Euzebya rosea: one gene and its partner. The protein of the gene in region 2 binds, or shares a complex with, the protein of the main gene of each other region. Links are inferred from orthologs where the notes say so. Each region holds a gene or a part of one and is shown on either strand. Other genes may lie near its edges. The genes, in order: CUC05_RS19805 and uvrB.

Region 1 (8,698 bases), on a different replicon or contig from region 2:
CTGTCACCGAGGCGACCGGGGTCTAGTCAGTTCGTATCGTTTTGTACATACGATTTGCGAATCAGGGCGTAGAAGCGCTTTGGTTGGGCGTTGTAGGGGCACACTGAGCGCCACTCACCGTTCGCACTCCGTGAGCCACAACCGAACATCGCCACCCAACCGCCGGAGCCCGCAGTTGAATCCAAGCGTGGAAGCCGAGTACGACGACCTGTCCCACCTGCGTCGACAGGCGGCGGTCGCCCTCAGAAGCCTTCTGCGCCCCGGCACCTACATCGGCACGGTACGAGAGCTCGCGCTGACGGCAGTCCACGCGGCGGCCTACCCGATGGGCATGGCGCGTGACGCCAACCGGCGGAGCACCCCGCTCGGGCAGGACCTGCCGGACGCCGTCACCGACAGCGAGACGGCGAACATGCCGATCATCCTCGTGCACGGCTGGATCCACAACCGCAGCGCGTTCCTCGGCATCAACCGGGTGCTGCGCAAGGCGGGCTTCCGCCACATCCACGCCTTCGACTACAACCCGCTGACCTACGACATCCCCGAGATCGCGGGGATGCTGGCCGCCGAGGTCGACCGGGTCCGGTCCATCTCCGGTGCGGACAAGGTCATGATCGTCGGCCACTCCATGGGCGGGGTCGTGTCGCGGTACTACGTCCAGCAGCTCGGCGGCCACGACACGGTCGACACCGTGATCAGCCTGGGTTCGCCCCATCGGGGCACCTACGCCGCCTACCTGGCGCCCGGGTCGTCCGGCCCGCAGATGCGCCCCGGCCACACGTTGATGCGCAAGCTGGAGGAGACCGCACGCCCCAGCGACGTGCGCTGGATCGCGGTGTACTCCGACCTCGACATGCTCATCGTGCCGGGGGTCAGCGCCAAGCTCGTGCACCCGGCGCTGCGTGCCCACAACGTCAAGGTCGACGACCTCGGCCACCTGTCGCTGCTGCTGTCCGGCGAGGTCATGCGGACGGTCGTGGAGCACCTCTCCGACCGCACCCTCAACCGGCCCGAGCCCCTCGACGACGTGCACCCCCTGCCCGAGCGCAGCGCCCGCACCCTCCGCGTGGTCCCCCCGGTGGCCGACCCCGAACCCTCCCTGGCCGCCGGCGACCTCGCCGCCGAGGCGTAGCCCCTCCCCTCCCCTTCGTCGGGGCCCGGTTCGGCCCGGTTCGGCGGGGTTCGGCGCGGTTCGGCCCGGTTCGGCCTGCCTCCCACGAGTTGTGCAGTACGGCCGGCCGGCTGGTCGACCTGCACGCGTCGGCCCGGCGAATGTGCAGCTCGGCCGATCGGCTGATGAAGCTGCACAACGTGGGTGCAGCGGCCGGGGCCCAGGGGCGTGGCAACGTCCGACTACGCGGCCCGCCGGCCGTGACGGGCGAGCCGGTCCAGTGCGTCGCGTCGAACGCGATGACGGAACGTCGTCTCCTGCGAGACAAGGGTGTGGTGATACCTGGTCACGTCCCACCGCTCCACCTGCCTGACCCGACCGTCACGCACCCGGTCACGCCGGGCGACCGACGGCGCATCGTGGTGCGGACCGTCGATCTCCAGCCCCCACTGCAGCTCCGTGACCGCCACGTCCAGCTCGGCGACCATCCTCCCGGTCTCGTCCCGCAGGAGGTAGGGCCGTGAGGTCGTCTCCAGGCCGAACTCCTCGAGGGTCTGTCGGATGACCACCCGACCCCGGGCTTCGGTCGCGGAGTGGGAGAACCCGGGCCGTACCCGGTCGGCCGCCCGAACCATTGCCCGGGGGACCCGGACGGGCAGTCCGAAGGAAAGCGGATCGGCCACGGCTCCGAGGAACTCGTCGATCGACAGCACCCGCGTCCGGTCCAGGTCGACGGCGGCGTCGGCCACGTTCACGACCGCACGATCGGTACGACGACCGATCCACGCCATGTCCCACAGAACCCGGTGCGGGACGGCGCACGGGACACCGTCGATCCAGCGAACGTCGCCAGCCGGTCGTCGGCTGCGGACCACCCGCACAGGGCGGCCACGGACCTGGGTCCCTCGCTCGACCAGCAGCTGGGGAACCGCGGGAGGACGTCCCCGGACCCCCATCAGCCACGCCGCCGAGAAGCCGGTCACCACCGCGACGTCGGACACCGCCCGGGCGAGGGCATCGGCCTGCTCCCCTCCCTCTCGCATTCTGGACGCAGCCCGTTCGGGGCCACCGATCCCCGCCACGCACAGGAGCGCCGCCCACACGCGACCGAGGTCGTCGGACCGGCCCCCCAGCACGCGCAGGACGCCCCGATGGGCCCGTGTCCACCCCCTCCGGGCCACGAGCTCGGTGACGGATGACCGTGGCAGGCCGAGCACGACGGCCTGCCAGACGGCGACGTGGCCGGCCTGCCGCGTGGCCAGCTGATCGAGGAGGGCCATGTCCACCGGCTCTCGGGCCGGGGGGCCGTCACCGAGGGTTCCTGTCCGTGAGGTGTCCATGCCTCCACCCTCGCCCCCAACCCAAGCCGCCCGCCGTCGGCTTCTGGCCGCCTCGTGGACAACTTGCCCAAGCACCCCGGCGCCCGGTGTTGACCTGGCCGACCGTGCCAAGGCGAGTTGTGCAGGTCAGCCGCCGTCCCGGTCGAAGTGCTCCAGCACCAGCGCGATGTGCGCAGTTGAGCCAAGGCAGCGGCCGAGGTGCACAACTCGGGTCGCCACGAGCGCCTCGACGACGGAGACGCTGCGTCTGGCGCCGAACTCTGCGGGTGCTCGAGCCGCCGAACCGTGACCTCAGCTCGGCGAGCGGTCTCGGATCGCCTCGTCCACGGCCCCGGGCATGAGGATCGACTCGATGATCATGACGGCGGCACCGGTGACGCCGGCACGTTCGTTCAGCTCGCTCGTCTGCACGCGCAGGTCGTGGGTGGCCAGGACCGTCGAACGCTCGTACACGGCCTCGCGGACACCCGCGACGAGTTCGGCAGCAGCCAGCGCGACCTCACCACCGACGACGATGGCACCCGGATTCAGCAGGTTGACGGCCCCGGCGAGGACCTCGCCGATCTGCCGACCCGCCTCCCTGATCATGCGGATGGCCTGCGTGCTTCCGCCCGTGGCCTCCCTCACCACGTCGGCGACAGCCTCGACGTCGACACCCTGCCGCCTGAGCTCCGCAGCCAGGGCCGCACCGCTGGCGACGGCCTCCAGGCACCCCACGTTCCCGCAGCGGCACACGACGGTCCCGGGGGACGGGACACGGATGTGCCCCATGTCACCGGCCGCGCCGTTCTGACCGCGGTAGATCCGGCCGTGCATCACCAGCCCGCTGCCGATGCCGGTGCCGACCTTGACGAACAGCAGGTCGTCCACCCGGTCCCGCCAGTGGGTCCAGTACTCGCCCAACGCCATGATGTTGACGTCGTTGTCCACGAGGACCGGCACCGGATGGGCCTTCTGCACCAGCGCCGGCACCGCAACACCGTCCCACCCGGGCATGATCGGCGGGCTGACGGCACGACCAGCGGAGTACTCGACCGGCCCCGGCAACCCGATGCCGATGCCGCGCACCGCCGCAGATCCGCGCCCGGCTTTCCCCAGCAGGTCCTCGAACCCGTCCAGCATCCACGCGATCACCGTGTCGGGGCCCGCGGCGATGTCGATCTCACCGGTGGACTCGGCCAGCAGCGTCCCGGACAGGTCGGCGATCGCGAGGCGTGCGCGGGTGACGTCGAGATCGGCGACGAGCACCACGCCGGCCTCGCTGTTGAACGCCAGCGTCTGCGGTGGTCGACCGCCGGTGCTCGGAGCCTCACCCGCCTCGTAGACGAACCCGCCACCGAGGAGTGACTCGACCCGCTGGGACACCGTTGCCCGCGAGAGACCGGTCAGGCGCACGAGCTCCGCGCGGGTCCGTGCCCGACCGTCCCGTATGAGCGTGAGCACCTCCCCGGCCGTGTTGACCGTCGTGTTCACGTCCATGGCGATCCCTCGTACTTCCGGTCGGTCCATGACGGACTTAGTTCATTGGTTGACTGATGTCAGGAGGTTGTCCAGCATAACGCGCGACCCTCCGACCGTGCCCATGTCAACACGCGAACGCGCCGAGGGACGTCAGGCGCGGATCAGCGGAGCGTAGGCCAGGACAAGGCGCTTCTCGCCGGTCTCGGCGAAGTCGATGACGGCTTCCTCCTCACCCGGCATGCCGGTCATCTCCACGATGCGGCCCTTGCCGAACCGGGTGTGCATGACCCAGTCCCCTGCCTTGAACTCGGGCCCGTCGTCGTCCTCCTCGACCCGGCGGTGGTACTGCGTCTTCACCCCGGCCATGGACAGGGCGCGACGCGACGGTCCCCCCCGATCGGTGGAGCGGTCCTCGACCAGCTCAGCGGGGATCTCGCCGAGGAAACGGCTGGGCGGGTTGGACTGCGACCCGCCGAACAACGTCCGCGCCCAGGCCGACGTCACGTACAGCCGCTTCTCCGCGCGGGTCATGCCGACGTAGGCCAGCCGCCGCTCCTCCTCGATCTCGTCGGGCTCCGACAGGGTTCGGCTGTGGGGGAAGACGCCCTCCTCGAGGCCGACGAGGAAGACGACGGGGAACTCCAGGCCCTTGGCGTTGTGCAGGGTCATCAACGTCACGCGTGCCGACTCGTCGGTCAGGTCGTCCTCGGCGTTGACCAGCTGCACCCGTTCGAGGAACTCGGGCAGCGTCGCGTCGGGGGTCAGCGACAGCAGGTCCTCGGCGACGCCCTCGAGCTCGGCCAGGTTCTCCAGCCGTGCCTCGGCCTCGGGGCTGCGCTCGGCCTCGAGCTCGGCGATGTAGCCGGACTCCGCCAGCACCTTCTCCAGCAGGGCCCGTGGGGTGAGCTCCTCCTCGATCCATGCGGTGCGCATCCGGTCGAGGAACGCCACGAACCCCTCGACGGCCCCGACCGCGCGGGTGGGCACGCCGTTGATGGCGCCCACCTGGCGGCAGGCCTCGATCAGCGTCGTGCCGGTGGTCGCGGCGTAGCCGGTCAGCGCCTCCTGGGTCTTCTTGCCGATCCCGCGCCGGGGGACGTTGAGGATGCGGCCCGCGGCGACGTCGTCCCCGGGGTTGACCAGCACGGTCAGGTAGGCCAGGGCGTCCTTGACCTCCTTGCGGTCGTAGAAGCGCGTCGAGCCGATCACCTGGTACGGCTGGCCGACCCGCAGCATGACCTCCTCCATCACGCGGGACTGGGCGTTGGTCCGGTAGAAGACCGCGCAGTCGGCACCGCGGTAGGTGCCCTCGGCGGTCAGCTTGCGGATCTCCTCGGCGACGAACGCGGCCTCGTCGTGCTCGTTCTCTGCGGTGTAGCGGATGATCCGGTCGCCGGCGCCTGCCTCGGTCCACAGGTCCTTGGCGACCCGCTGGGAGTTGTTGGCGATGACGGCGTTTGCCGCGTCGAGCACGGTCTGGGTGGACCGGTAGTTGCGGTCCAGCACGATCGTCGTCGCGTCGGGGAAGTCGTTCTCGAAGTCCAGCAGGTTGCGGATGTCCGCACCGCGGAAGGCGTAGATCGACTGGTCGGAGTCGCCGACGACCGTGATGTTGCGGTGCTGGTCGGCCAGCATCTGCACCAGCTTGTACTGGGCGTGGTTGGTGTCCTGCCACTCGTCGACCAGGACGTGCTGGAACTGCCGCTGGTAGCGCTGCAGGGTGTCGTCGAACAGCTGGAAGATCTCCACGGTCTTGACCAGCAGGTCGTCGAAGTCCATGGCCGAGGCCGCGTGGAGCCTGGCCTGGTAGCCCTTGTAGACCTCGGCAACCTGCGTGGTCCACCAGTCCTCGGCCTGCGAGGCGTAGGTCTCGAAGTCGATCAGCTCGTTCTTGGCCGCCGAGATCGCCGACAGCGCGGCCCGGACGGGGATCTTCTTGGTGTCCAGGCCAATGTCGCTGATGACCCGGGAGACGACCCGGCCGGAGTCGCTGGTGTCGTAGATCGTGAAGTGCTTGGCGTAGCCCAGGCGAGGGGCCTCGGTGCGCAGCAGGCGGGCACAGGCGGAGTGGAACGTCTGCACCCACATGCCACCCCAGCGACGCTTGGTCGGCTGGCCCTGCTCGTCGCGGCTGATCCCCACCAGGTCGTCGCCGACCAGGCGACCGACGCGGTCCTTCATCTCACCCGCGGCCTTGTTGGTGAAGGTGATCGCGAGGATCTCCAGCGGGTGCGCACCGTCGCCGATCAGGCGGGCGATGCGGTGGGTCAGGACACGGGTCTTCCCCGACCCGGCCCCGGCCACGACGAGCAGCGGACCGCCGTCGTGCATCACGGCGTCCTTCTGCTGTGGGTTGAGTCCGTCGAGGTGCAGGCTGGGAGTCGTCACGGTGAGGTCATGGTACGGGGTGCCCGTGACACCGCCCGGGGCCGAATGCTGGCCGGCCGACACGATCCGATACCCTCCACGTCGACGAAGACGGCGCGGGCATCCCCGGTCGTCACGCCCCGCACGGCGGGGCGCACACCGAGCCACCCACTCCCGAGGAACACGATCACCCATGGCCGGCGCAATCCCCGTTCAGACCCAGGAAGACATCGTCCCCCCGACGCCCAAGCCGATCGGCTACCGCCTCGCCGGCGTCCTGCTCGCCCCCGGTGTCGCCGCGACGATGCACCTCGTCCTCACCGGCCCCTTCGGCCTGTCGATGTCGCCCGGCCTGATGACCACCACCCTGGCGGCCCTCGCGATCGGCCTGGTCGGCTGGATCGCCGTGATGCTGCTCGAGCAGGGTCTCGGCAAGGACAGGGGTCGGAAGATCTGGATGGCGGTCGCCTTCGGCGCGCTGGCCGCCGCGATCCTGGCCATCATCCCGACAGACGGGACCACCGGCGCCAAGTGGGGTCTCGTGGCGCTGTGCTCGGCCGTGGCGATCGTGCTGATCCCGACCATGGCCGCACGGGGTCAGAAGGACTGATCCCGTCGTCGCCGCCCCCTACCCGGGCGGCAGGATCGTCCCGGTGACCTCGGCCAGCGTGATCCGCTGGCCGTCGGCGCCCTCGCACGACCCGCGCAGGGTCACGGTGTCGCCGTCCTGGAGGAACGTGCGGTCGACCCCGGCGATCGTGATGGGTTCGCGCCCGCCCATGGTCAGCTCGATCAGCGAACCCTCGGTGCCGCGTTCGGGGCCGGACACGGTGCCGGAGGCGAACAGGTCGCCGGCCCGGATCGTGGCGCCGTTGACGGTCGCGTGCGCCAGCTGCTGCGGCATCGTCCAGTACATGTCGGCGAAGGACACCCGGCTGACGACCTCCTCGGTCGTCGTCCCGGCCGGGGTGATGGCCACCTCGAGGGAGAGGTCGAAGGACCAGCGCCCCTCGACCCGCAGGTAGTCGCTGACGGGCGGGTCCTGCTCGGGCGAGGCCACACGGGCGGCGTCGAGCGCTGCCAGCGGAGTGATCCACGGGCCGATCGACGTCGCGAAGGACTTGCCCAGGAACGGTCCCAGCGGCTGGTACTCCCACGCCTGGATGTCGCGTGCGGACCAGTCGTTGACCAGCACGATGCCGAAGATGTGCTCACCTGCGGCCGACGCGGGGACGGGGGTCCCCAGCGGCGTCCCGAGGCCACCGGTGACGAAGCCGACCTCCAGCTCGATGTCGAGGCGTTCCGAGGGGCCCACCGGCGGGGCGGCACCCGGCTCGGGGGGCCGCTGCTGGCCGACGGGACGGTGGATCGGCGTGCCGCTGACCACCACGGTGCCGGCGCGGCCGTGGTAGCCCACCGGGAGGTGGCGCCAGTTGGGCAGCAACGGGTCGGAGTCGGGCCGGAACAGGCGTCCGAGGTTCGTGGCGTGATGAAGGGAGGAGTAGAAGTCGACGTAGTCGGCGACGGTGAAGGGCATCGTCGGGGCCGCCACGTCGGCCAGCGGGATCAGCGCCCCGTCCGGCGGGTGCTGCGAACCCCCCTCCGACAGCAGGTCGGTGACGGCTGCACGAACGCCCGCCCACACCTCTGCCCCCTCCATCATCAGCATCGTGAGGTCGACGTGTTCGGCCCAGACGACCCCGGGCAGCAGTCCCGCGCGGTGACAGGCACGCAGGTCCAGGGCGTGGTCACCGATGCGGACGGCCGGCACGGGATGGCCATCGACGACGACCACGCCGTACGGCAGGTGGGACAGGCCGTAGCCGGACTCGTCGGCGCCGGCCACCCAGGAGCGGCTCATGACAGGCCTCCGGTAGCGGTGACGACGCCCATCTGGGCGAGGTCGGTGATGGGGTCGAGGATGTCGCAGCAGCCGATGCCGCGGAAGAACTGGGCGCGCACGGCGGCGAGGGTCTGGCCCTCCACCACCTCGTCGCCGACGATCATGGCGCCGGGGCCGAGCTTGAACTGGTCGCCAGCGCGGCCGAGGTGGTCCTCGACGACGTCGAGGCGTTCGCCCTCGAAGGCGGCCGTCGCGGCGGCGAGCAGGTTCAGGAAGCCGTGCTCGAGGCCACCGTGGTCCTCGTTGGTCGTGCGGGACGGGTGGTGCAGGCCGGCCGTGGCCTTGAACGGCACCTGCTGCTTGGCGCAGGCGCGGATGAAGCCGGCAACCTCGAGGTCAGCCGGGACGGCGGAGGCGACCGTTCCGCCGCAGCGCACCTTGGCGATCAATCCGTCGGCGTACTTGCCTCCCGGGGCGCGCGCGCCGGCGATGGCGTTGATGCCGCGCAGCACCTCACCGGCAGAGCGTCCGGCGACCGGCACCTCTATGGCCAGGGTCAGGTTCTCGGGGAACCGT
Region 2 (9,954 bases):
TGGTGTTGTTGCCGGTCGCGCCGATCAGGCTGGCCACGGCCGTGCCGTGGGGGCCGCGGTCGGAGTTGCGCGGTGGGGCCGCCGCACCGAAGGACTCGTAGCCGGTTGCCTGCGGGCCGACGAACGGGCCGATGGCGCCGCCGTTGTTGCCGCCCTCGAGCTCGAGGCCGTAGACGGCGTCGAGGCCAGCGACCACACGGGCGCCGCCGGCGAGGAAGTCGAACCGGGTGGAGTCGATGCCCGAGTCGATGACGGCCACCGTCACCGGACGGGTGCGACCACCGGTGGAGGAGTCACGGATGGTGTCCCACGCCGCCGGGGTGGCGATCTGCGGGTGGTACCACTGCACCGGGTACCCGTCGTCGTTGGGGATGGCCTGCGGCTCGAGGTTGTAGCGAACCGCGGACTCCGACTGCAGGCCGCACGTCTCGGGGACGGGGAACTGCGGGACGTGGGTGCCCTCGACGGCGCTGTCGCCCTCGCCGACGCGGATCAGGTAGTTGCGCTCGGGGAACCAGTCGCGACCGCCCTCCGGCGTCTGGGTGTCGACGACCTCGACGGTCCAGGCGAACCCGGAGTCGGCGGTGAAGTCACCGATGGCGCTGGTGGGCACCACGCCGTCGATCTCGTAGCCGTCGAGGCGCTGGGCCTCGTCGAGCCAGGTGACCGTCCACGTCGAGGCGTTCCGCGAGGGGGTGCGGACGGCCATGATCTGCAGCGGCCGACCGGGGACGTTGTTCTCGGGGAAGATGGAGACGACGAAGTCGGGGCCCTCCTCGGGGTCACCGAGGACGGTGGGGTACTGGGTCTCGCCTTCCTCGGCGGTCACGTAGAGGCCGAAGGTGATGCCGCCTGCACCGAGGTCGGTGTTGCCCCACTCCTGGCAGGCGTAGACGAGGAACGCGGTCTGGTCGAAGCGCCCGCCGTCGTCGGTCGTCTGCAGGATGAACATGCTGCGGAGGTCGATCCGGGGCGGGGGCTCGTTGCCGCTGCCGCCCGGGTTCGGCACGTTGTAGCTGGGACCGAAGACCCCGTCGGAGCCACCGCGGAACAGCAGCTGGCGGTTGGCCTGGACCCCGTTGTTCGGCAGGTTGGTGCCGTCGTCGCACTCGTCGTAGTACTGCTGCGCGATCGCGCCGGACCGTTGCTGCTCCAGCGAGCTGAACGTCGAGTCGCTGCTGGTCTCGCCGAGGTACTCCGCCTGCACGGCGTCCCGAGCGGCGTCGCGGGCTGCGGTGCTGTCGGCCCCGGCGGACGCGAACTCGCTGCGTTCGAACTCCTCGCGGTGCTCGGCGGCGAAGGCCGCCCAGTCGACGTCGAGCTCGCCGGGCGACCAGGTCTGCTCGACCGTCCCGGAGAACACCGTCCCGGAGGGCGAGGTGTCCACGGACGAGTCCGCGGGCTCGGCCGTCGAGGGCGTGGCGAGGGCTGCCGGAAGCAGCCCGAGCGCCAACGCCCCGGACACCAATGCAGTTTTGACGGCAGACAGACGCATCCCACACTCCATGTCAAGCGCCTCAATAGTTAACTACAACCCCATTGATTTACAAGGGGGGACCGCTGCAACACCGTACGGCGAAGGCGGGGCGCATGCCGGGATGATCCCCCGCCGGACTCCGGGGGTGTGGGAGGCGCGACGTCACTCCTGCAGGAACGTCGCCGAGGCGATCAGCTGGTTGCCGCCGTAGTCGGTGACGGTCAGGTCGACGTAGATCTCGGTTCCGGGGTCCAGCAGCTCCAGGCCGTACTGCAGGGTGGGCAGGTCGGCGAAGAGGGCGCCGTCGCCGTAGGCCGCCCACTCCACGGTGCCGTCGGGCAGGTACACGAGCACGACCGGGGCGATGAGGGCCGTGGGGTCGGCCTGCAGCTCCCCGTAGGACCCGGTCTCCTCGTCGAGCAGGTAGTAGACCTCCTGCAGGACGTCACCGGTCTCGGCATCCAGCACGATGGACAGGTCGACCGGCGCGACGACGTCGGATCCGGGCGCCTGGTAGTCCAGCGGCACGCTCGCGAAGGCCAGCGTGCCCTCCTCGTCGAAGTCCAGCTCCAGGTAGGCGTCGACGGAGTCACCGTCGGCGTCGGTCAGGGTCAGGACCGTCAGGTCGGTGAACCCGACGACGGTCCCGTCCTCGAGGATCTCCGCGGCGGTGTCGCCGAGCTGGACGATCGCGCCGTCCTCGGGGTCGATGTAGCCGAAGGACAGGCGGGCGTCGACGACGCTCTCCAACGATGCCGGGTCCAGCTGGACGGTGACCTCCACGCCACCCTCGACGTCGGTCACGGTGGCGTCGGCCCCGACCACGCTCGGCTCGGCACCGTCGGCACCCAGCCCCTCGCCGTCGGTGTCCGGTGCGGGCTGCGAGACGACCTCCTGGTCGAGGGCCACCGGCTGCCTGTCGGCGGGGATGGACTGTCCCGCGGAGTAGTAGGCGGTCAGGAACTGGGCCCAGGCCTCGCTGCCGGGCACCTGCAGGTACGCGCCATCGGCCAGGTCGTCGCTGGGTGGGAAGTAGATGGACATGCCGGTCGACCCGAGCCGGGCCGGACCGACGGTCTGGGCGACGACGGTGTCGTTGATCGCCCGCAGCACCGCGTCGGCCTCGTCGGACACCTGCAGGCTCTGCACGCCGATCTCGGCGACGAACTGGCCGAGGTCGGTGAGGTGGGTGCTCTGGGAGGGATCGGGCGAGCGGCCGTACTCCACGGTGCTGGCCCGCTGTCGTCCGATCAGCACCCCGAGGCCCTCGACCTGTTCGGCCAGCGTGCCGGCGAAGGTGGCCATGGCCTCCTCCAGCGCCGACATGCCGGCGAGGTCCAGCAGCGAGAGGGTGATCTCGGCACCGGTGCCCTGGGCGTCGGCCTGGCCGACGAACCCGTCGACGAACGCCGCGCCGAGCCCTGCGGCGTCGATCGTCGGGTCGGCCGCGATCGCGCCGAGCGCGCCGTAGTCCCAGCCGTGTCCCGGTTCGAGCTCCTCCGACGCCAGCATGTAGTCGGCGTAGGGGGCGAGCGCGCTGGCGACCTCGTAGGTGGCCATCAGGCAGGCGTCGAAGCCCAGCAGCTGGATGCGCTCCAGCCCAGCGGCGTCCAGGCCGGCGTCAAGGCCCGCGGCGATCTCGCTGAGGTCCAGGACCTCCCCGCTGCTGTCGTCGGGGCCGATGCCGGTCCAGCCGCCACCGTGGTCGGAGATGGTCAGGGCGTAGTTGTCGGCCGGGAAGGTCTCGACGGCGAACGCGATGAAGGAGGCCAACGTCGTCGGATCGGCCATGTCGAGCTCACCCAGGTCGGCGATCTCGGCGAACTCGTCGGCCTGGACGTACAGCAGCTTGGCCGTCTCCCAGTCGTCGAGGTTCAGCAGCGGCTGGTCGGTGTGGCCGGCCTCGCGGTCGACCAGCGCGACGGTGTTGACGCCGATGGGCGAACCGACGGTGGCCATCTCGGCGACGTCCTCCAGCATCGGCTCCTCGAGGTTGGTGTCGGCGATGGAGTACAGCATGTAGGTCCACGACTCGGGCTCGAGCGGGTCGACGTCGAGCCCGAACCCGACATCACCCACGAGGGTGCCGTCCGCTCCCCCACCGTCACCGGACCGATCGTCGTCCTCGGCAGCCTCGTCCGTCCCCGGGTCGTCCTCGTCGGCGACGCCACCGTCCTCGACGACCGCCGGGGCCTCCTCGGCCACCGTGTCGTCCACGGATCCGTCATCGGTGCCCGAGCACGCTGCTGCCAGCAGCACCATCACCAGCAGGAGGGCCACTGTCCCGTGCATCTTCATCGTTGCCCGCGTTCTCGTCAGCCGATGTCCCGCGACATCGGGGGCGAGGACGGTACTCCTGTCCGCCACGCGGTGTGTTCAGGACCCGAAGGTCAGGTTGCGGCGCTCATGCCCCGCAGCTCGCGCTTCAGCTCGCCGATCTCGTCACGCAGCCGTGCGGCGTACTCGAACCGCAGCTCGCCCGCCGCCTGGTGCATCTCGTCGCTGAGCGTCTGGATGAGGGTCGCCAGCTCGTCCGACGGCAGGTCGCTGACGTCGGGCATGCCGGGCAGCGCCTCACGGCTGCGGTCGGACGGGTCGGCGGACTGGTAGGGCATGCCGGCCTCGGCGGCGCGGGCCATCTGGATGATGTCACCGACGCGCTTGCGGATCGTCTGCGGGTCGATGCCGTGCTCGCGGTTGAACTGCTCCTGGATCGCCCGACGGCGGTTGGTCTCGCTGATCGCGGTCCGCATGGAGTCGGTGATGTTGTCGGCGTACATCACGACCTTGCCGTTCACGTTTCGTGCGGCACGTCCGATGGTCTGGATCAACGACGTCTCGGAGCGGAGGAACCCCTCCTTGTCGGCGTCGAGGATGGCCACCAGCGCCACCTCGGGCAGGTCCAGGCCCTCCCGGAGGAGGTTGATGCCGATGAGCGCGTCGAAGTGTCCCATCCGCAGGTCGCGGAGGATCTCGATGCGCTCGACGGTGTTGATCTCGGAGTGCAGGTAGCGGACCTTCAGCCCCGCCTCGAGCAGGTAGTCCGTCAGGTCCTCCGACATCTTCTTGGTCAGGGTGGTGACCAGCACACGTTCGTCCCGTTCGGCGTGGCCGCGGATCTCCTCGATGAGGTCGTCGATCTGTCCCTTCGTCGGCCGCAGCAGGACCTCTGGGTCGATGAGGCCCGTCGGACGGATGACCTGCTCGACGATGGTGGAGGACATGCGCCGCTCGAACGGCCCGGGGGTCGCCGACACGTGCACCGTCTGACCGACCTTCTCGCGGAACTCCTCGAAGCGGAGCGGCCGGTTGTCCATCGCGGACGGCAGCCGGAACCCGTGCTCGACGAGGGTCGTCTTGCGCGACCGGTCGCCCTCGTACATGCCGCCGACCTGCGGGACGGTCACGTGGGACTCGTCGACGATCAGCAGGAAGTCGTCGGGGAAGTAGTCGATCAGCGTGTAGGGCGTCTCGCCCGGGCTGCGACCGTCGAGGTGCCGGGAGTAGTTCTCGATCCCCGAGCACATGCCGATCTCCTTCAGCATCTCGAGGTCGTAGTTGGTGCGCATCCGCAGCCGCTGGGCCTCGAGCAGCTTGTCGGCCGCCGTCAGCTCCTCGAGCCGTTCGTCGAGCTCGGCCTGGATCGTCTGGATGGCGCGTTCGAGGCCCGTTCCCCCGGTGATGTAGTGGGAGTTGGGGAAGATCATGACCTGCTCGAACTCGCCGATCAGCTCGCCGGTGATCGGCTCGAGCCGGGTGATCCGGTCGATGGTGTCGCCGAAGAACTCGATGCGCCAGGCGGTCTCGCCGTCGGCCGGGAAGATCTCGAGGGTGTCGCCGCGGACACGGAACTTGCCGCGGACGAAGTTCAGCTCGTTGCGTTCGTACTGCAGCTCGACCAGCCGCCGGATCACCTTGTCGAGGTCGATGTCCATGCCCTCGCTGAGCATGAGGTGGTACTTCTCGTACTGCTCGGGGGACCCCAGGCCGTAGATGCAGGACACCGATGCGACGATGAGCACGTCGCGCCGCGTCATCAACGACATCGTCGCCTCGTGGCGGAGGCGCTCGATCTCGTCGTTGATCGAGGAGTCCTTCTCGATGTAGGTGTCCGACGAGGGGACGTAGGCCTCGGGCTGGTAGTAGTCGTAGTAGCTGACGAAGTACTCGACGGCGTTGTTGGGGAAGAACTCCTTGAACTCACCGGCGAGCTGGGCGGCCAGGGTCTTGTTCGGCGCCATGACGAGGGTCGGCCGCTGGACCTCGTTGATGATGTTGGCCATCGAGAAGGTCTTGCCCGATCCGGTCACACCGAGCAGGCAGACGTCGGTCTCGCCCCGGGCGAGGGCCTCGGTCACACCCGCGATCGCGCGCGGCTGGTCACCAGCGGGCTGGTAGTCGCTGACGATCTCGAACCGACCGTCGCGACGGACCGGCGTGGTGGGGCTGGACATGGCCCCATGGTCGCGTACCCGTCAACCACCGTCACCCGGTCTCCCGTCAGGAGGCTGTCAGGAGGGCCACACGGGAGACCAACGTGGCCTCCTGCGAGCCGGAGGTCATCCCGCCGACGCGGTGGGCTGGTCGAGGAAGCGTTCGTGGGGGATGTCGACGATGGTCCCGTCGGTCGTGCGGAGGCTGACCGACACGTGGCCGACGCCGACGACCTCACCGGTGACGTCCCCGAAGGTCACGATCGACCCGACCTCGAGCATGTTGTCCACGTGGCGGCCGGCGATGACGGAGCCGAGCAGCGGCCGCAGGCCGAGCCCGAGACCCAGTGCAGCCGCGACGACCAGCCCCGAGAAGGTGATGAGCAGCAGCTGCCGCAGCACGCCGACATCCATGCCGGCCTGCTCGGCGGCGATCAGGGAGACGAGCACCACGATGGTCCAGTAGACGACCGCGCCGGCCACCCGGGCCATGGCCGGTCGCACCGTGGCGATCACTCGGGTGACCGTCGCCCGCAGGACGGCGGCCACGAGCAGGGCGACGATGACGAGGATGAAGCTGATCGTCAGCCCGGGAAGGGCGCCGATCATCCCCGACAGGGCAGCCTGCAGGCCCGTGTCGGTCGCCACGGGATCCACCAGGCGACCGAGGCCGAGGAGGAACCCGACCGCGCTGACCCCGACGAGGGTTGCCTTGGCGAGGGAGTTGACCTCGGCCCTGTCATCCAGCAGGCGGCCGCCGAGGACACGCAGCAGCCAGGCCAGGACGAAGGCCGCGACCACGCACACGATGATGGGCACGAGGGTGCGAACGAGGGGGCCGTCGGCGGCGAGCAGGGTGTCGAAGGTCATCGAGGGTCCTCGGTGGGGGCAGTCGTCGGGCCATCATCGCTGCCGGGGAGGTCGTCGCGCAGCCCCAGCAGGTCCGGGGTCGCCCGGGCCACGCGGCCGAAGGACCCGAAGATCGACCCGGCGAGGACGCTGACGATCGCCTCGGCCCGGACACGCTGCACCGTGGCCTCAACGGCTTCCTCGCGGGGCACGGCGATGGACCGGAGCAGGCCGGCGGCCTCGCCGACCAGGGCCATGGTCACACGATCCAACCCGTCCGGGTCATCGAACGCGTCGACGGTGCTCATGCGCGGCCCTCCCCTCGGTCGTGGGCGGAGAGGGCGTCGGCGACGGCCTGTCGGGCACGGAAGATACGGCTCTTGACCGCGGACAGGGAGATGTCGAGGGTCTCGGCGATCTCCTCGTAGGGCAGCCCCTGGACGTCGCGGAGCACGAAGGCGGCGCGAGCGTCCTCGCTGAGGTCGGCGAGGGCCCGCTGGACCACGGCGACCCGCTCCATGCCCTCCACCGTTCCCTCGGGGGACGAGGCGGGATCGGGCCGGTCGGGGACGTCGGAGGACACCCCCTCCTTGCGACGGGTGACGAGGCTGAGGCTCGTGTTCGTCGCGATGCGGTACAGCCACGTCGAGACCTGGCTGTCTCCCCTGAACGTCGCGAGCGCCCGCCAGGCCCTGACGAAGGTCTCCTGGACGGCGTCCTCGGCGTCGGCGTCGCGACCACAGATGCCACGGGCGACGCTGAACAACATGCCGTAGTTGCGACGGATGACCTCCTCGAAGGCCCCCACGTCCCCACCGCGGGCGCGGGTGAGCAGCTCGGCGTCGTCGAACACGGCGAACGCCGGGCCCGAGCGATGCACCGCGCCGTCACTCCCGAACACCTCCGTGGAAACTCGACATCCTTTCTCGATGGACCCACCCCGGGGCCAGAAGTTTCTCGGCAACGGTACAGCCGTTGCGATCACGGCCTCACGTACCGAACGTGGCTCACCCGGACCGCCGGTCCCCGAAGAAGGGTCCTGCAGCCGCGGGACGGCACCCTAGACTCCCAGCCGACGACGCGATGAGTGACCGTTACGGCACTTTCCGTCAAGAATCTTGCCCAAGTGAAGAAGATTCACCGAACATGGTTCAGTAACGGGTTCCATGGGCACCTTGGTTGCACAGGTCCAGGCGGGACCACACGAACGGGTCGGCTCGGCCCTGCACACACGGCCAGCCAGGACGGCCGACAACGTCGACCACGGTTGACTCCACGAAGCTTGCAGCGGTGATGCCCACCCCCTCATGTCATCGCTGCTGGGCCCGGTACTCCCCAGTGCCGGGCCCGTTTCGTTCTCCCGGGTGGGAGCCCGTCGTGCCACGCCTCGGTCGTGCTCGCTGACCGGCGTGCGACCGCGACCGGGTTCGTCCCCGCCGCATCGACCCCCGTACGCTGCGCCGACCCCCGTCAGAGGAGCCACCACCATGCCCGCAGCGCACATCACCACCCGAGTCGACGGCCACGTCCTCCACATCGGCGTGGACCGCCCCGAGAAGCGCAACGCCTTCGACCGTGGGATGTTGCACGCCCTCGCCGAGGCCTACGACCGGCTGGCAACCGACGACGACCTGCGCGTCGGCGTCGTCTCGGCCAGCGGCGACCACTTCTCCGCGGGCCTGGACCTCGCTGACGTGGGTCCGGCGATCGCGGCCGGCGAACCGTTCGTGCCCGCGGGCATGACCGACCCGTTCGGCATCTGGGGCGAGCCGTGCCCCAAGCCGGTCGTGATGGCCGTCCAGGGCGTTGCGTTCACCCTCTCCATCGAGCTCGCGCTGGCCGCCGACATCATCGTCGCCGCCGACGACGTCCGCTTCCGCCAGCTGGAGGTCGGCCGCGGCATCGTGCCGTTCGGCGGCGCGACCATCCGCGCCGTCCGCAACCTCGGGTGGGGCAACGCCATGCGCTTCCTGCTGACGGGCGAGGAGTTCGGCGCCGAGGAGGCCCACCGGATCGGGCTCGTGCAGGAGGTCGTTCCCGCGGGCGAGCAGCTCGCCGCGGCCACCGCCATCGCCGAGACCATCGCCGCGCAGGCACCGATGGGCGTCCAGGCCACCCTGCGGCAGTCACGTCTGTCCCGCGACGTGTCCACCGACGCCGCGATCGCCGACATGCACGAATCACTGGTCCCGATCATGACCAGCGAGGACGCTGCCGAGGGCCTGCGGTCCTTCGTCGAGCGTCGCGACGGCGTGTTCCAGGGGAAGTGACCCGCCGCCTGTCGGGTGCGGCAGCCGGGGGTGCGGTGGGCACTGCCATCCTCGTCGGCGTGCTGGCGGCCAGCCCCGTGCGGCCGGACGCGTGGTGGGTCGCGCTGCTGGTCGTCGGCATGCTGCTTCCCGCTGCCGCGGCCGGTGGGGCTGCCGCGGGACTCCGGCTCGTCCGCGGGCACCGCGTCGCTGCGGTCGCGCGCCTGACCGCCGTCGGCACCCCGGTGATGGCGATCTTCCTGCGCTTCGCGGTCATGGCGGTCTTCAGCACCTCGGCGCCCGGCGTCCAGGAAGGTGTGTCCATGGTCCTCGGTGCGGCGGCAGCGGCTGCGCTGGCCGGTCGCTACACCCCCGGCCTCGACGACGCCGACGGGGCCACGCACACCGGATAGGACCCGGCAGACCACACCCCAGCGCTCAAGGGGACCCCCTCGCCTGCCGATGCCAGTGACACGCACGCATCGTGGCGTGCCGCGGCATGCCACGGTCCACGGAAGGCTCTGCCAGTGTCCACTCCCCTGCTGCCCGGCCAGACCGCACGGGTCGAGACGTCGACGCCGGTCGACCCGACGCTGGCCGCCCGACTCGTCGACCACGTCGAGCGGGTCGTCGTGGGCAAGCGGTCCGTGGTGACCCTGTCGGTGGCGACGCTGCTGGCCGGTGGCCACCTCCTGCTGGAGGACGTACCGGGTGTCGGCAAGACCGTCCTGGCGCGGACCCTCGCGCGAACCATCGACGGGCAGCACACCCGCATCCAGGGCGCCCCCGACCTGCTGCCGACCGACCTGACCGGCGCTGCGGTCTGGCGGCCCCGCGAGGAGCGGTTCGAGTTCGTGGCCGGACCGTTGTTCGCCAACATCGTCGTGGTCGACGAGGCCAACCGGATGCCACCACGGACCCAGGCGGCCCTGCTGGAGGCGATGGA

The links.
Region 1: the proteins of uvrB (region 2) and CUC05_RS19805 are in contact, whole or in part, in a crystal structure (PDB 7EGT), measured with the Thermus thermophilus proteins. The link is inferred for Euzebya rosea from one-to-one orthologs. Residues at the interface, in WP_096411307.1 of Thermus thermophilus: Glu23, Leu25, Arg26, Asp27, Gly28, Glu29, Arg30, Phe31, Arg55, Glu326, Asp327, Phe328, Glu379, Ser382, Gln383, His398, Gly400, Arg401; in WP_096412145.1 of Thermus thermophilus: His654, Arg656, Phe657, Gln666, Asp668, Glu669, Lys680, Arg681, Leu682, Ser683, Lys685, Tyr686, Ala687.

Annotation. Positions count from the first base shown.
Region 1 is NZ_PGDQ01000016.1:126,401-135,098, forward strand. Bases 3,682-6,638 are described here. They hold CUC05_RS19805 (ATP-dependent helicase), read right to left. Parts: upstream 6,301-6,638; coding sequence 4,063-6,300; downstream 3,682-4,062. Other genes in these bases: CUC05_RS19800 (ROK family transcriptional regulator), read right to left, coding at 3,682-3,930; CUC05_RS19810 (DUF6069 family protein), read left to right, coding at 6,473-6,638. Also shown: CUC05_RS19790 (esterase/lipase family protein), read left to right, coding at 188-1,132; CUC05_RS19795 (hypothetical protein), read right to left, coding at 1,354-2,451; more of CUC05_RS19800, read right to left, coding at 2,743-3,681; more of CUC05_RS19810, read left to right, coding at 6,639-6,889; fahA (fumarylacetoacetase), read right to left, coding at 6,908-8,140; CUC05_RS19820 (hypothetical protein), read right to left, coding at 8,137-8,698. UniProt on the Escherichia coli protein: A helicase with DNA-dependent ATPase activity. Unwinds DNA duplexes with 3'-5' polarity. Translocates on single-stranded DNA with 3'-5' polarity. Initiates unwinding more efficiently from a nicked substrate than double-stranded DNA.
Region 2 is NZ_PGDQ01000004.1:322,281-332,234, reverse strand. Bases 3,400-6,377 are described here. They hold uvrB (excinuclease ABC subunit UvrB), read right to left. Parts: upstream 5,932-6,377; coding sequence 3,868-5,931; downstream 3,400-3,867. Other genes in these bases: CUC05_RS06615 (mechanosensitive ion channel domain-containing protein), read right to left, coding at 6,037-6,377; CUC05_RS06625 (clostripain-related cysteine peptidase), read right to left, coding at 3,400-3,769. Also shown: CUC05_RS06630 (S8 family serine peptidase), read right to left, coding at 1-1,495; more of CUC05_RS06625, read right to left, coding at 1,640-3,399; more of CUC05_RS06615, read right to left, coding at 6,378-6,780; CUC05_RS06610 (hypothetical protein), read right to left, coding at 6,777-7,067; CUC05_RS06605 (RNA polymerase sigma factor), read right to left, coding at 7,064-7,639; CUC05_RS06600 (crotonase/enoyl-CoA hydratase family protein), read left to right, coding at 8,247-9,029; CUC05_RS06595 (hypothetical protein), read left to right, coding at 9,065-9,421; CUC05_RS06590 (AAA family ATPase), read left to right, coding at 9,536-9,954. UniProt on the Escherichia coli protein: The UvrABC repair system catalyzes the recognition and processing of DNA lesions. A damage recognition complex composed of 2 UvrA and 2 UvrB subunits scans DNA for abnormalities.